Regions from separate parts of the Paenibacillus sp. 1781tsa1 genome, predicted to be linked through region 2. Evidence: riboswitches for the same ligand, from Rfam matches in the RefSeq annotation. Region 2 holds a riboswitch; each other region holds the start of a gene.
What was found. A riboswitch is a leader RNA that binds a small molecule or an ion and turns the genes downstream of it on or off. The one in region 2 is predicted to bind cyclic di-AMP.

Region 1 (4,214 bases), 3.9 Mb from region 2:
AGATTTGTAATGTTAAAATGCATTGCATAATCATGCATTGTACTTTATAATGACTCAGTCATCAACATGAGAAGCATACAAAGTATTGTAAGGGGAGAGAAAAAGGTTGAAATTAATAAGTCGTTACACCATGATGCTGTTAACCTTTGTCGTTCTGCTGACAACTGCCGTTCCTGCGGCACTTGCAAGTGGAACTACAGATAATTCAAGCAGTAAAAAGCTGGTGCTCGGTACAAGTGCCGATTTTGCACCCTATGAATTCCATAAAGTGATTAATGGCAAAGATGAAATCGTCGGTTTCGATATTGAGATCGCCAAAGAGATTGCCAAAGATCTTGGCGCTGAGCTTGTGATTGAGGATATGGGCTTCGACGGTCTTCTGCCTTCATTGCAGAGCGGGCGTGTTGATCTGGTAATTTCAGGTATGACGCCGACGGATGAGCGGAAGAAAAGTATCGATTTTTCCGATACCTATTATAAATCAAAACAAGTGATTATGGTTCGCAATGTGGATAAAGACAAATATCCAACCATGGCAGAACTTGAAAATGCGAAAATTGGCGTTCAGAAAGGCTCCATTCAGGAAACGATCGGACAGAGTATTCCAGGAGCGAAGCTTACTGCGCTTGATAAAATCTCCGATATCGTGCTTCAACTGCAAACCAAACGCATTGACGCGGCAATCGTTGAAGACACTGTTGCTGCAGGTTATCTGGACGATATCATTGGACTTGCTGCTGCTGTTCCGGACGAAGAGCAAGCAGAAGCTGCAATCGGGATTCGTAAAGGAAATACTGAGCTGCTAGCTGCAGTAAATGGAACACTTGAGCGATTGAAAAGTGAAGATAAAATCAACCAGATGGTGACCGACGCCAGCCTCTTGATGGCGGATAAAGCGAACAAATCACAAAATATTTTCCAAGTATTCTGGCAGTACAAAAGTTTTTATGCTACAGGTGTAGGATACACACTTCTGTTGTCTGCACTTGGGGTTATCTTCGGGGTAATTATTGGATTGATCATCTGTTTGTTCCGTTTGCATGACGCTGCAATCTTGCGCTGGATCGGTACAGCTTACGTTGAAGTGATCCGTGGCACACCGATGCTGGTACAATTGATGATTATTTACTATGGTTTTTCCCTAAGCTTTGGCATTAACTTCACGGCACTTCAGGCAGGTATCATTACACTTTCAATCAATAGTGGTGCCTATCTGGCGGAGATTTTCCGTGCAGGTATCCAAGGTGTGGATCGTGGTCAGTTGGAGGCAGCGCGTTCGTTAGGTATGGGAAGAGGCGCCGCGATGCGTTATATCATATTGCCACAGGCCTTCAAAGCTGTATTACCTGCGATCGGTAATGAATTCATTACCATCATCAAGGAATCCTCTATTATCTCCGTTATCGGTATGGTGGACATTATGTATCAGGCAAGTGTGGTCAAAAACATTACGTATCAAGGCTTGAGTCCATTTTTGATTGCAGCAGCCATCTACTTTGTAATGACGTTCATTTTGTCCAAGCTGCTGGGACGACTGGAAAGGAAGTTGAGTGCAAGTGATAGACGTTAGACAATTACACAAATCTTATGGAAATAACGATGTGCTTAAGGGCATTAACGTGACGATTGGCAAAGGTGAGGTTGTCGTGGTCATCGGACCTTCCGGTTCAGGTAAAAGTACATTCTTACGTTGTTTGAACCTGCTGGAGCAGCCTACCTCGGGAGAGATTGATTTTGAAGGCGTGTCAATCACGGATCCCAAGCACAACATTAACGCAACTCGGGAGAAAATGGGTATGGTGTTTCAGCATTTCAACCTGTTCCCACACAAAACGGTAGAGCAAAACATCACGATCGCTCCGATTAAAGTGAAGAGACAATCCACTTTGGAAGCGGAGAAAATTGCTGCTGATCTGCTTAACACCGTGGGTTTGTATGATAAAAAAGATACATTCCCGAATCAGCTGTCCGGTGGACAGAAGCAGCGGATCGCCATTGCTAGAGCATTGGCCATGCAGCCTCATGTCATGCTGTTTGACGAGCCTACGTCGGCATTGGACCCCGAGATGGTCGGTGAGGTACTGGATGTCATGAAACGTCTTGCAGAAGGCGGTATGACTATGGTCATCGTAACACATGAGATGGGTTTTGCACGTGAAGTTGGAGATCGAATCCTGTTCATGGATGGCGGGGTTATTGTGGAAGAGGGAACACCTGATGAGGTGTTTGGAGCACCGAAAAATTCACGTACACGTGATTTTCTTGCGAAAGTACTCTAAATGAAGTGATTAAATAGCGTTACTGACTTCAAGTCGGTGACGCTATTTTTTATTGAAAATAATTATATATGGAATTCAAAAAAGTAACTATTCTGTTACCAAATATATAGGGGATATCTCTTCCGACACTTTTAGATTATTCAGTATTCTTACACGTGCTTACACATGTTAAAACCATTTGGTAAGAATTACTACAAGTTCAGGTTACAAAATTGTGATATATTGAACTCTGCCGAAACTTCCGGACAGGGAGTGCGGGGGATGTAACGATGCAGATTGTGCAGGGGGAAGATCTACAGCACACTGCTTGGGGTGAATTAGGGGTACATATCGTTTCAAATGTAATGATGAACCTATAGGGTGGGCTCCTCATCCGAATCCGACAACTAACTTCGCAGGCATAATGAGGGAGGAAGACCATGATTAACAAGAAACGTATAGCCAAAACAGCAGTAGCATTAATGACAACAGCAATGCTCATTCAAGCCGTTCCGGCTCACGCCGATTCAGTTCATGTGGCCAAAGAGGGGGATACCTTCTACACCTTATCGAAACAATACGGAGTAGCAGTTAACACGTTAGTTAAAGCAAACAACGACATTTCGCCTTACAACATTTATGGTGGTTTGAAAATTACGATTCCCGCTAAGGCAAACAATGTAGCTGCCGCGGCGACGGAAAGCAAGACCCAAGCCAAAACGGTTACCACAGCAAGCTTGGACGTTAACACAGATAACAAAGTGGTTCAAGCGTGGGGTAAAACATTCGATTACAGTAAAGCTGTGAACGTGAAAGCAACGGCATACTCTGCAGATCCGTCTGAAAATGGAGGATGGGGTGCGGTCGATTATTTCGGGAATGACCTTGAACTGGGTACGATTGCAGTTGATCCAAGTGTGATTCCACTTGGAACCAAAGTACTGGTAACGGGTCACAGCCATCCAGGATTGCCAAAACAGGCTTTTGTAGCCACAGCACGTGACGTGGGCGGTGCAATCAAGGGTCACAGGATTGATATCTTCATCCCTGGTAGCAAGCAGTCGGTAAGCACATTTGGTTTTCAGGATATCGAGTTGTACATTCTGAAGTAGAGCGTAAATTACATCTAAAATGAATTCAAACAGGGTGTCTGCCAGTCGCTAACTTGCGATTGAACAGCACCCTTTTAATATGTTCATAATTTCCTGAGACGGTTATTCTATTCTTTGGCCTTCGGTAATCCGAGCATTTCGTCCAAGGTAACCAGTTCATACCCCCGGTTACGCAGTTCCTCAATAATTTCAGGCAAGGCCTCGATCGTGCCATTCAGATTGGATCCTACACCGCCTCCTGCATGTTGCAGAATGATGGATCCAGGTTTTACGGCAGATAAAATGTTATCTTTCACCTTTTCCTTGGGAAGACCTTTCCAGTCCAGGGAGTCAACGTTCCAGTTCACAATACTATAATGTTGTCTGGCAGCCCATTTCAGCTGTTCTTCATTAATGTCTCCGTACGGAGGTCGAATCATCTTGGGCGTGTATCCCGCCAAATGGCGAATGATATCCCCGGTATGTAAAATTTGTTTGCGGAAGGCATTCATCGACAGTTTACTGAACTCTGGATGATTGTAGCTGTGATTGCCAACAATGTGCCCTTCCTTAACAATCCTTTTTACCAAATCGGGGTGCTTCTCAGCACGACTACCAACGATGAAAAAAGTAGCTCTGACTTTATACTTTTTCAGCAGATCCAACACTTGCGGAGTGAACCGTGGATCGGGCACATCATCAAATGTCAGCGCAACCTGTTTCGTTGAAGGACCATTGGTTTTGAACGTATCGGCATATTTTTGACGTAACTGTCCCAGTGTCAGTTGTTCTTCTTCTACGGAATCAGAACTGGATACCGATTCACTTGGCGGGTCTGAAGCATCCCGTGATGAAACTGGTGGAG
Region 2 (4,214 bases):
ATGGTTTCCCAAATTAAGTGCCTATGAACCTGTGGGCAGGCGCGGACGGACAACGGAAGGCTGGAATCTGCACCAATACCATGGCAATTCAGAGTTTTACGCCGACTTCGGTATATATAGTGTGCGTATTCGAGTGCCTGAAACATACAAAGTTGCTGCTACCGGATTTCCAACGCAACAAGCCGTGGTGAAGAACGGAGAAAAAGTCTATCAATTCTATGCCGATGATGTGCATGATTTCGCCTGGGCAGCTTCGCCGGATTTTGTCTACGCCGAGGAACCCTTCTCTGCACCCAATGTGCCTGGTGTACGAATCAAGTTATATTTAGATCCTGCTCATCAGGATCTGAAAGAACGTTATTTCTACGCCGCGAAGGCCGCACTAGCCAATTATAGCAAATGGTTTGGCCCCTATCCTTACGCTACCTTATCCATCGTTGTTCCACCCAAAGCGGGGAACGGTGCTGGAGGTATGGAATACCCTACGCTAGTTACGGCCTTTGGAGCTGATGACACTACTCCAGGTTATGACTTGGAACGTACCGTAGTCCACGAGATCGGACACCAGTACTTCTACGGCATGGTTGCCAGCAACGAATTTGAGGAAGCCTGGCTGGATGAGGGGTTCACCTCTTATGCAGAAGACAAACTGATGGAGCAGGAATACGGATTGATTCCGAATCTGCCGGTACAATCGGGACTGATTACGTCTCCTTCATCCTTAACGCAAGAATCCTGGAAGTTCGATTCACAGAATGAGTATGCAGCCAATGTCTACACACGTGGCAAGCTTGTATTGCTTGGTATTGAACATCAAGTCGGCACAAAAAAGATGGAACGCATTCTCTCTACCTATGTAAAGAAGTACCGCTTCAAACATCCCACTTCAGCTGATTTTCAGAACGTTGTGGAACAAGTGACCCGCACTTCCTGGTCTGATTATTTTGACCAATACGTCTATGGTAATGGAATGGCTGACTTTGCTGTAGAGAAGATTCGTGTTACGCCTGTACAGAAAGACGGTCAAACATTGTACGAGTCATCCGTGACGATCGCCAAAAAAGGCAGTGATTACAACGCCGTTCCTGTTCGAATTGCTTTTGAAGACGGACATATCCTCACCAAGCAATGGGATGGCAAAGAAGATCGCATTACCTATAAATTAACGCACACATCCCCCGTATCCTGGGCCATGACCGATCCCCTATACACGATCGTGCTGGAGAACCGCCATATGAACAATTTCCTGAAATCCGGACTGGATGAGCAGGCAAAATCCCGCTGGAGCATGAGTGTAACCAAACTAATAGAAGCTATATTCGGAGGTCTGTCATGGTGAGGTGGAAACGGTGAAAGCGAAAATACGTGAAGGCTGGTTTCTCGTCCGTCAGCATATGTTCATTGCCGCACTCTTATTTCTTTATCAACTCATTTGGGGATATTTCTTCTATCGAATGGTACAATCAGCAGTCGTCCCGCTACTCCTGCGCTATCCAGATTCTGATGCTGGGGAGCTGAGTACACTTTTGTTCAAAATGGAAAGTCAACTTAACTTGTCTACCCATCCGGAGGTTCATCGTTATCTATGGATCCTGGGGGGCATGCTGCTGGTTCGCATGTTGATCAGCCCCCTCATTCAGGCAGGACTGCTCTACTCACTTCAGCACTTTAATTCTACAGAAGAGCGCATCCCATTCGTCCGGGGAATCAAAAAACTCTGGAAACCGATGATGCTGCTGCACACCATACGTACATTATTGATACTTCTACCCGCCTACTGGCTTATACCGAAGCTCTACTCGATTCTCATGGACGGATTTCATTCCCTTCAATTACTTTTGCCTGGTATACCTTATGTTGCTGCCTGGATTGTATATAGTTGGATTATCCACCATGCCATCCTCTACATGCAGTTCGGTGTGTCGGCACCAGAAGGAGAAGGCGGGGCTCACGGCACCCTCAAAGCACTCTGGATTGCACTGCGTCATCTTATCGCCGTTATCGGCATTGCACTCCTGCTGGGCGGAATCCACCTGCTCGTCTTTGGGGCATTCACTTCAGGCTCATGGTTATTAACGGGACTTACCGGACTTATACTACAACAGACGTATCCACTTGCCAGATGTCTATTGAATCTGTGGAAAATATGCAGCCATTTCCGATTATGGCAGTCCAAAATATCCAAAGGTGAGAGCACATAGTTTAAAAATTGTTACCATCACATGTTAAACTCATGGCCTAATATGTACTTATAAATAGGCAAACCTCAACCTTTCCCCGTCAAAGGTCGAGGTTTTTTTTGCTAAATTTGTTGCTAAACGTTGCCAAAGCCGTACTCCTCTGTTACAATAATCGCAGTGAGTTTTTAGTAACAACTTTGTAATCTTTACATTCATATTTGTAACTACTTAAAATTAAATCGTCATTTCTTGATTTCGCAGGTGCATAACTAGCATAGCCAAATTCCTGGCACCTGGGAAGCGGGGGAACCAGTTATGGGTGAATTGATCTTGCTACAGAGGGATCATAGGGGACCTTCAACCGAATCCTTAAGCTAACCTCGCAGGCGTTGGAAGGGGAATATCTCTTGTTCAAGAAGAAATTAACCGCAGCTGTACTTAGCATCACATTTGCATTATCGCTTGGTGCAGGTAGCGCATTCGCAGATTCAAAAATGGATAAAGTAATTGATTCAGCAATGGGAACTACATACAAAAGTGGGGGAACAACGCTTAACGGCTTTGACTGCTCCGGATTTACACGGTATGTATTCGACAAGTTGGGTATTGATTTGGCACGCCAATCCAGTTCCCAATTCGACATGGGTGATTCCGTATCCCGCATGGAAATGAGAGCTGGCGATCTGGTATTCTTTAATACAACAGGCAAAGGCGTATCACATGTAGGAATCTTTGTAGGGGATGGAAAGTTCGCACACTCCTCTTCTTCCAAAGGCGTTACGATCAGTGCATTGAGTGAAAACTACTGGGCCAATCGTTATGTTGGCGCTAAACGGATTATGAGCACGGACGCATATGAATCACTGGCCCTTGACTAGGGACAAGCTGAGCAACATGATGCTGTAACCATTAACCATACTGGAACGAAGCAAGAAGCATAACAGAACCGCCCGGTACATTCTCCGCAGGAATGTATCCGGCGGTTTTTTTGTGCTTCCATCCTGATTCATCTTGCAAGTTACCCTCGGGGCTATCCTGCGACATAACAGGCTCATTTTGCGTTCGTTCGTCCGTGCCCTTATGATGTTTTTACCCATCCTGTTATAATATAAACGAAATTAACGGAACTTTTGTTTCATTTTTTTCCTGGTAAGGGTGACTTGCTAAATGAACTGCTCTTTTGTAGAGTGGACAAAGAGTTCTGTTTCAATGAAAGGAGCATGCAAGTGTATGAAGGAAGCCCCTGTGACGTTCCACGTTGTACCCATGCGAGAAGAACATGCGGAGCTTATCTGCAGTTGGCAGTATGATCCGCCTTATAATATCTACAGCTGGCTTCCCTGGGAGCAGATGAAAGCACTGGAAGTGGAATTCGGAGATGCACAGCTGCGGCAAGAGCAATATGCGACCGTCCTGGATCAGAACGATCGTATATGTGGATTTGCTCAATACTTCCCACTTCAAGGGGTAACTCGGATTGGCCTCGGCATGCATCCAGAGCTGTGTGGTCAGGGTCAAGGGACAGCTTTTGTCACGGCCATTGTACAGGAAGCCATTCGCCGAAATCCGAAGAATGAGATCGATCTGGAAGTGCTCACTTGGAATGCTCGTGCCATTCAAGTCTATCTCAAAAGTGGATTTGTCACTCAGGATACATACGAACGACAGACCCCGAGCGGCTTAAAGCCCTTTCACTGTATGGTTTATGAAGGGCCTCGTGATTAAAATCGATTGCAAAACAACCTAATTTGCGCCTTGTTATGTGATTAGTTCAAAAATTTCCCACAAAATGCTATGATGTCAGTACAGGTTCCGTTATAATGATATGGATAGTTTCAGGTTAGATGATCTTTCATTCTGGAGGGGACATAAGGGATGCACAAATGGATCATGAGCGGAGTATTTTTTGCAGCATGCGCTTTAGCTATTGTTTTAATGTTTACGCTTCCAGGGAAAGAAGAAGTGGCTGAAGAAGCCAAGCCAACCATGCCGGAAGTCACATTGGATGCCGGACAGGCTGAAGCACTGGTGAAA
Region 3 (4,214 bases), 1.5 Mb from region 2:
TGCAGACGCGTCAGATCGAACAGACACCACAGGGTAAAAAAGAAGCTATTCGTTACTCGACCATGGACTCTACAATCGCGCTGACACTCGCCTTGTTCATCAATGCGGCCATCCTGATTGTATCAGCTGCTGTATTCCATAGTGCCGGCATGACGCAGGTTGCCGAGATCTCAGATGCCTACCACTTGCTGACACCCCTATTAGGGACTACAATCGCAAGTATCCTGTTCGGTGTAGCGCTGTTAGCATCAGGCCAGAATTCTACCCTTACAGGTACACTCGCTGGGCAGATTGTTATGGAAGGTTTCCTCAACATTCGGATTCCCTCTTGGCTGCGGAGACTGGTCACACGTCTGATCGCCATCATCCCGGCAGTAATTGTCACAGCAATTGCAGGAGAACACGGCACAGAAGAACTGCTCATTTTGAGTCAGGTTGTGCTGTCGCTTCAATTACCTTTTGCGGTAATCCCTCTGGTGATGTTCACGAGTGATAAAAAAAGCATGGGTGCATTCGCCAACAAATTGTGGCTCAAAATCATCTCATGGCTCATTACAGCAATTATCGTTGTGCTGAATGTATATCTGCTCATTCAAACGATCCGGTTATTCTGATCTCGTTCTGATCGACTAAATACTAAAAAGGCTGATCAACTCCGGTATTCAATACCAAGTTGATCAGCCTTTATTGTTGCAGTACAGCAACGCGTTTCTTTTTGCAGTAAAACTCTAGCTCTAACAAACAATCATCTAATCCTGATTGGGTATCAGTAAAGGCAGAAGTTGATCCAATGAATCCACAGTCCAATCCGCGCGTTCGTCATCCGATCGGTCTGGCTGGAATCTTCCGTAACCCTGCATAATTCGAATCGTACGCATGCCCAGCTTCCGGGCAGGAATGATATCGTTATCAATCCGATCCCCGACCATGACGGCTTCCTCCGGCGCACAACCTGCCTGTTTCAAGGCTACAGCGTATAACTCTGGATCTGGCTTGGACACCCCTTCTTCAGCCGAGCAGGCCAGAACATCAACATACTTCCGCAGTCCGTAACTCTCCAGTCTTTCTTCCGTTCCAGGACTCTGATTGGCAATAATGCCAATGCGATAATACCGCGACAACTGCTGAAGAACGGAATCCGCTGAAGGAAAAGGACGTTCAAGATCTTTTTGAAACTTCAGCTTGTCCTGAATCTGTTTCTGATGTCCCTCGTCTTCAATGAATGTGCGAATCGCCACCCTCATAGGCCATTGCTCATATTTCTGGTAACAGTTCGCGAACAGTTCACGTACTGCCTCAATCTTCACCGGATACCCCAAAGCACTGGCTTCGCGGACGAACTGTCCGATAATATCATCAACCGGCTCCCATTCGTCCACCAGCGTATCTCCAACGTCAAAAAACAACCACTTTAATCCACCCACATCCGGCACGCCAATTCCTCCTTGTAAGCCACAGGCAATCTAAGAGTTCGTGTTCACCTTTAAAACCATAAAAAAAAAGACTCACCATCTTGCATGAGTCTCCTCAAATTTCCGTTTATCGATACTTTCAATTATAACAGGCACCTTACACCTGAGCAATCAGAAGCTATGGCATTAACCATTGAGGAGAAAGCCGACCTCTCCGTTAAGCGAATATACAATCCGGTCTGCACCCATTCCCCGATAGATTCCCTTCGGATGGCTTTGCTCCGTAATGACGCACAGGGATTTCGATGTCCATGATCTACAGATCTGTAAATAACGACAGGTCAGGTTCAGGCTGTTCTCGAAAATAAACACGTTGCCCACACTGCCCTGCGGCAAAAACCATTTTTGAGCTGCAGCCGTATTCATGCGAATGACATGCTCTACTCCGATTCTACGGAGTCTGCGCTCTTCCCCTGCACTGTTGGTTAGAACGGCAAACGGCATTTTTTTGTACATCAGCAATTTGATAAATTTGCGTCCTGCTTCATTAGGAGCAGTCACTAAGATCATCTCAGTATCCATCATTCGTTCCTCCCTTGGCGTGAAAAGACAACAAAAAAGAAGCGTGGGGGACCAAGGCCTCCCGAACGCTTCTTAAAGAATCCATGGCGAAAACGCCATGAACCAGCGTACGGCTTGTTGCCTCTCCCTTTAACGCTTACGAGGTTAGCTGACGGATTCGGGCGCGAGAGTCGCCCTATTTCCGGCTGTCACCGGAAAATTCACCCCATGAATGCCTACTGTCCAAGACAGCGCATTCCGTTGGTTCCCCCGTTTCCCACTCATGAATGAATGGAAACTCAGCGATTAAAACATCGTTCGTATATCTTAAGTTAAGATCGAGCGATATTATCGTTTGTTTCGTTTTTCAAGTACAATTTAGTTTAAATTGAAATTACGTTATGAATCATACACCCGTGCCATGGCGGTGTAAAGTCCGGACAGATCACCGAATCGGCAGATTTTCGCCATTATTCATATATAATAACGCTTACAATATGGTTATACTCTATCCACCTCTTCAAGGCTATCTAATTCTCACTCTGGCGAAAATCACTTCGCAATTCATTCACGCAATCTGCACAACTTGCCTGTTTTGATTCATTTAACACCATATAAGTTTTGCATTAATTAATTGCAACCAATATAATAAGAGATATCAGATGATATCATGGAGGCGATTGAGATGACAGTCTACGATTACAAAGTGAATACCCTTCGCGGTCAAGAAGTTGAAATGTCCGACTACCGTGATAAAGTGTTACTGATTGTGAATACGGCAAGCTCATGCGGACTTACTCCTCAATTCAAAGGTCTGCAAGAACTGCAAGACAAGTTCCAGGATGCGCCATTTGAAGTCCTTGGTTTTCCAAGCAACCAGTTTGCACAGGAAAAAGGATCTTCCGACGATATCGCCGAGTTCTGTCAGATGAATTATGGCGTAAGCTTCCCGATGTTTGAGAAAATTGATGTGAACGGCTCAAGCGCTCACCCTCTCTTCCAGCACCTTAGCAAAGAAGCACCCGGCCTGCTCGGCTCCAAAACAATCAAATGGAATTTTACCAAGTTCCTCGTGGATCAGAACGGACAGGTAGTTAAACGTTATGCTCCCAAAACAACACCTGACAAAATTGAAGAAGATATCAAGAACTTGCTGCAAAAATAATACATCGGCCACCATAGCTGGAAGGGAAGGTACAATCGTCCCCCGGTAATGGATGGCCTTTTTTTCTCAAACCTTGATGTCAGACTGTTCAAAAAAGTAAAAAAAGAAGCTTTCCATTAATGGAAAGCTTCTTCTTAATCGTTCATATGATGCGGTCGAGAGGACTCGAACCTCCACGGGCATACGCCCACTACCCCCTCAAGATAGCGTGTCTGCCATTCCACCACGACCGCATGTCGTAAATAATCGGCAACAGAATTGATTATACCGGGTTCAGAACTAAAAGTAAAGTGTTTTTTAAACCTTCTTTTTGGGTAGGCATTTTCCTCAAAAAACGCATATTCTCGTCATGTTTATCCATGAACTGCATATCATTAGATTCGATCCCCTCTTTTTTCGGCTAGAGCCGATTTTGTTGATTCATTATATATAGTCCTCCCTGCGACTAATAACTTACATTATGAGTAATATAAAATAACACATATAATTGAATTTAGATTTAATACATTAAATTCCATCAATTCTATTGACAAAATGCGGACATTTATGGGATGATAACTATCATATAATTCGGATTTTCAAATATAAAGCAAACAAAAAGGAATATAAATGTCATTTAACATGACATTTAACGAACACAGGAGGCGAATGATTGTGAACCGTGGGAATAAGCTGCTCGATTATGTCAAACTGCTTGATTCCTCTATTCAGGTTGGAGGGTTTACCCATTCCTTCGGCATGGATATCCATATCAGGGAGGGTACCATTCGTAATGCTGAAGATCTCGAATCATTCATGCGTTGTCAGTTGCATCCCAGCATTGTTCGTCTTGAAGGCATGGCCATCAAAGGCATCTATACCGCAGCAGATCACAAAGATACATGGCGGATAGCTCTGATCGACAAGCTGGTCCATGTTCAGCGAACTCCTGGAGATCTCAGAGAACAAGCTGCCGCCATGGGAAAACGATTGATCAGACTGGCACGCGCTCTGCACCCCTGGATTGATTTCAGCCAGCTCGAACAGATCTTCGCCAAATACGATTCGGTTGGCTGCCTCTCCACTGTTCACGCCTG
Region 4 (4,214 bases), 2.2 Mb from region 2:
CAAGCGGGGCTTCGCTTACCGTATCCAATGGAGCCTTCACGGCACAGCTCCCGGCTCAGAGCGTAACAACGTTTGTTGCCAACATTACTGGCGGGAATAACGGCGGGAATACAGGCAGCGGTACTACTTATGAAGCAGAGACCGGAACGACACTTACGGAAGCTGCCATTGAAACGATCTATCCTGGTTACACTGGCTCCGGGTATGTCAACTTCAACGCAATGACTGGTTCAGCCATTCAATGGAACGCTATTAACAACACGATTACAGGCACCAAAAATGTAAAGTTTCGTTATGCGCTGGAAAGCGGAACCCGTAACCTCGACATTTTTGTTAACGGAACCAAAGTCATCAGCAATGAGCCTTTTCCGGCAACGGGAAGCTGGTCCACTTGGGTTGAAAAAACAATACAGGTCCCCATGAACACGGGGACCAATACATTAAAAGTTGTGACCACCGGAACGGAAGGACCCAATATTGACAGTATTAATATTACCGCAGCGCAATAAACGATCCGTTTGGCTGATGGAAGACCATTTGTTGTTCATGCACCCAAGCCCTAACCTCTTGGACTCTCAAGTTCTAACGTTAGTATTTCAATCAAAAAATGCAAACAAAAAAGACTCCTTAAGCATTAGCTTAAGGAGTCTTTTGATTAGATGCGGTCGAGAGGACTCGAACCTCCACGGGGGGTTAGCCCACACGGACCTGAACCGTGCGCGTCTGCCAATTCCGCCACGACCGCATATTGTATCTCCGTGATTAATCTCGGCGACAAGAAATAATATATCATGCGGCACCTATCATGTCAACACTGAAAATAATAACATTAAAGCCCGAACCAGACATCCATGTCGATTCGGGCTTTACCTTTAACTACTCATCGTTTGGTTCATTAAAACGAAGGTATACTCAAACTACAGCTTGGAAGGCCAGTTGCCATACCATGCGTAGCCGCCTCTTCTTTCTTTATCAATATCACTTAATTTGTATTTAACTACCCCGTCACGACCAATAAAGATGGGTTTATCCGTTCCGATCTCATAGAAGCGTGCCCAAATCGGTGCCGCTTTGGAGTCAGCGATGATTTTGCTATCTCCATTTGCTCTTTCATACTTGTAACCCGTAATTTTCACCTTGTTAAACCACTCCTCCGCTCCTTTGATGGAGGCGGTAATTTTAGCGTTGGCAGGTCTCGTTTTCAGGAATTTAACAATCGTTACACTCTCTCCAGCCGTCAGCGATGGTACCTCGTAGATTCTTGCGCTCGCTGGTTTAAGAGAACCAGAATCATGTTGTTGTCCCCATGCTGTCAGCTTGCCGCCCGAAACGACTTGTGTATTCAGAATCGCCTCTACACCTTTGGCAACTGAATTTTTACTGCGATTAGCAAGTGTATTGTCGATAAACGAGAAATCACCTTTGCGTGCTGCTACTTCATCGAGCATAATCATTACATTAATCATGGCATCGTCATTGTAAGTAATATGCTTGTGATATCCGGAGCTTTGGTAGACTTGTGGCCATCCGCCGTTTGAATACTGCATATTGATCAAAAAGTTGATTCCTTTGATTGCAGCTGTGGAGTAGCGTGGATCATTCGTCTTTTTAAATTCCTTCGCCAATCTTCTAATTTCTGAGTATGTAGCCTTGTTGTCAATCGTGGACTTCGCCCACTCTCCACTTGTTTGTTTATAATCTTTTCTCCAACCTCCATCCGGCAGTTGGTTCTTCAAAACATCTGAAATACTCGCTGTAGTACCCGATGCATCAGCAGCAGATACCGTCCCTACAGGGAGAACTGCAATTCCAACTGTTGAGAACACCATGGCGCATGCCAGGACAAAAGTAACTATTTTCTTTGCTTTCAAATGTAACACTCTCCCATGTTCATTGTAATAACGTCCACAATTCTACCTTACCTATAAGACCAGTCCTCAACCTCCTTAATTTGAATATATAACACAATAAAATCAATTTTCATCCAATATGTGGATTGGATAATCAGATAATATGCAAAAAATCGATTACTGTCAATATATGCAACTTAATGAATATAATCTCTTAAATCCTACATAACGGAATAGTTCTTTTAACTCATGACAAACCTATTTATTTATCCAAATTCGTCTCAAACGAATCAATAATGACGTTTTTGTCATGAATGATACCCAAACTTGATCTCTTCTTTCATGGAAAAACATTAATTCCGCTAACATTGAGGTATTACGAAGGGGTTTAAAAGGGTTTGACAATTACGCATTTATGCAATATAGTTTCAAATAGTTACAAAAACTTAATTATTCATTTGCCGAGTTTCAGATTTGAAAACGGGGGAACCATTTTGGGTGAATTATTCTTATACATAGGAAATATAGGGAACCTTCTACCGAACCCTTAGCTAACTCCGTAGGCATCGAAGGGAGAACATTGATTTTGAAAAAACTGATTATCTCCATTTTTGGAGCGGCTGTACTATTTACATCCGGGGCAACAAGCACAGAGGCAAGCAGTATTAACTCCGTAGTGAACAACATGACAGGTATACCTTACAAGTGGGGTGGCACGACTCTGGCCGGCTTCGACTGTTCCGGGTTTATGAGATATATTTTCAACAAATACAGCATTGAATTGCCACGTACTTCGCAACAGCAAGCCAAAGCAGGTACTCCGGTAGCCAAGAGCAATGTTCGGACAGGTGATCTGGTGTTCTTTAATACAACAGGCAAAGGCATTTCACATACAGGGGTGTATATTGGCGGCGGACAATTCGCTCACGCCTCGAGCAGTAAAGGTGTAAGCATCACTAAGTTATCGAATCCATACTTCAATGACCGCTACGTGACAGCACGTCGGGTAACTGGACAGTTTATGTATGATAAAATGTTGGGTAAAATGTAGGTATGATATCAAAGAGGAGGCTCCGGATCAACCCGGAACCTCCTCTTTTGTTTGGCTTCCTCTTTATGAGAACAGTTCTTTGACTACCTCCATCTGCACTTAATGGAGCGCCTTTTGCACTCGCATCGCGCCCTGAGACAGGGCGTGTCCGCCTCCTACAGCTCCCGCCACGGCTACGGTCTCCATGATCTCTTGATCTGTAGCACCCTTGGCACGAGCTTCTTCTACATGGTAGAAGGTACATACCTCATTGTTGGCAAACAATCCAATGCCGAGCGCAATTAGCTGTTTTGTCTTGGCATCAATCACGCCAGGTTGGAAACATTCTCCTGTAAACTCATGATACGACTTTACCACACCTGGCAGCACATCGCTTAATGCTCCAATCTGATCCTTGTAGGCATGAACTTTATCATTCATCAATGTCATGTCTTGTAGCACACCCTCTCGGCTATAGTTACAGAATTTCCTCACTGTACCTATCTTCTCTCCCGAGTGAGTCAATTATGCCAAGAAATCATGGTAATTCCAAACATTTATACGCCCCTACTTCTGACATAATGATCGTTGTTACTCACCAAGTGGACTTTGCCGCGGTTCGCTGAACAACTGATAACGGTAACTGCGATCCAACTTGACGACACGTCGATTCTGACGACGGATAAGTACCTGCTCGCCATCCCAGGCAACTACAATCCCGGTTACATCGTTAGATTCCAGCTCGTCCCGTACTACTCTGACTTTTTCACCTGACAGACGCAGGGCGTCCAATTCTGTATCACTAATCATGTTCATGGCTCCTATATTCCAAATTTATTTATTTACAAAAAGAGACCTAAATGAAAAGTCATTTAGGTCTCACGTGACTGTATTGGACTGTCATGTCATTCGAAATTATGTCCCGACTGAAAGTTACCGCTGCGCGTGCTCTTTGCTGTCGTTCTTCTCGAACCAAAAATCAAGCACTTTGGCGGACATCACACGTTCTTCAAGGTACTCCACTTGATGCGGTGTAAATTGTTCTTTCCAAGAGAAGGACAACTCTTCGCACAAGCCTACAATCGTCAGTAATTCTGACCAGGCAACATAGCGTTTGTACCAGAAAAATTGAGGATGTTCAATCATATAGGGATAAAGGTCATCGAATTCCGTATGTTTACAATCCAGGGCACGTTCAAAATGAACTTTCGATTCCGCCAGCTTATCATTAAAGAATTGTTCTGTTGCCGGTTGGTTCCCCATGGTGTTGCCTCCTCTCCCTAACATAACCCCATTATAAATGAAATTCGCGGTCATGCAAAGGCATAGTTCAA

Region 1: linked by a shared signal. The riboswitch ahead of NKT06_RS17485 (3D domain-containing protein) and the one ahead of NKT06_RS00535 (C40 family peptidase) in region 2 are both predicted to bind cyclic di-AMP.
Region 3: linked by a shared signal. The riboswitch ahead of NKT06_RS07150 (HAD family hydrolase) and the one ahead of NKT06_RS00535 (C40 family peptidase) in region 2 are both predicted to bind cyclic di-AMP.
Region 4: linked by a shared signal. The riboswitch ahead of NKT06_RS10340 (C40 family peptidase) and the one ahead of NKT06_RS00535 (C40 family peptidase) in region 2 are both predicted to bind cyclic di-AMP.

What each region holds. Positions count from the first base shown of each region.
Region 1 covers NZ_JAMYWY010000001.1:3,982,733-3,986,946, reverse strand. The annotation lists gene NKT06_RS17495 (ABC transporter substrate-binding protein/permease) at 134-1,570, shown strand; gene NKT06_RS17490 (amino acid ABC transporter ATP-binding protein) at 1,557-2,279, shown strand; cyclic di-AMP (ydaO/yuaA leader) riboswitch at 2,500-2,696, shown strand; gene NKT06_RS17485 (3D domain-containing protein) at 2,699-3,370, shown strand; gene NKT06_RS17480 (polysaccharide deacetylase family protein) at 3,478-4,214, opposite strand, start outside.
Region 2 covers NZ_JAMYWY010000001.1:108,445-112,658, reverse strand. The annotation lists gene NKT06_RS00545 (M1 family metallopeptidase) at 1-1,339, shown strand, start outside; gene NKT06_RS00540 (hypothetical protein) at 1,350-2,201, shown strand; cyclic di-AMP (ydaO/yuaA leader) riboswitch at 2,447-2,584, shown strand; gene NKT06_RS00535 (C40 family peptidase) at 2,588-3,058, shown strand; gene NKT06_RS00530 (GNAT family N-acetyltransferase) at 3,411-3,905, shown strand; gene NKT06_RS00525 (c-type cytochrome) at 4,056-4,214, shown strand, end outside.
Region 3 covers NZ_JAMYWY010000001.1:1,628,428-1,632,641, reverse strand. The annotation lists gene NKT06_RS07160 (Nramp family divalent metal transporter) at 1-614, shown strand, start outside; gene NKT06_RS07155 (HAD family hydrolase) at 750-1,433, opposite strand; gene NKT06_RS07150 (HAD family hydrolase) at 1,599-1,997, opposite strand; cyclic di-AMP (ydaO/yuaA leader) riboswitch at 2,113-2,288, opposite strand; gene NKT06_RS07145 (glutathione peroxidase) at 2,659-3,138, shown strand; tRNA gene NKT06_RS07140 (tRNA-Leu) at 3,289-3,371, opposite strand; gene NKT06_RS07135 (urease accessory protein UreF) at 3,793-4,214, shown strand, end outside.
Region 4 covers NZ_JAMYWY010000001.1:2,284,814-2,289,027, reverse strand. The annotation lists gene xynC (glucuronoarabinoxylan endo-1,4-beta-xylanase XynC) at 1-509, shown strand, start outside; tRNA gene NKT06_RS10350 (tRNA-Leu) at 661-745, opposite strand; gene pelA (pectate lyase) at 918-1,880, opposite strand; cyclic di-AMP (ydaO/yuaA leader) riboswitch at 2,300-2,431, shown strand; gene NKT06_RS10340 (C40 family peptidase) at 2,437-2,901, shown strand; gene NKT06_RS10335 (carboxymuconolactone decarboxylase family protein) at 3,001-3,330, opposite strand; gene NKT06_RS10330 (hypothetical protein) at 3,472-3,690, opposite strand; gene NKT06_RS10325 (hypothetical protein) at 3,814-4,143, opposite strand.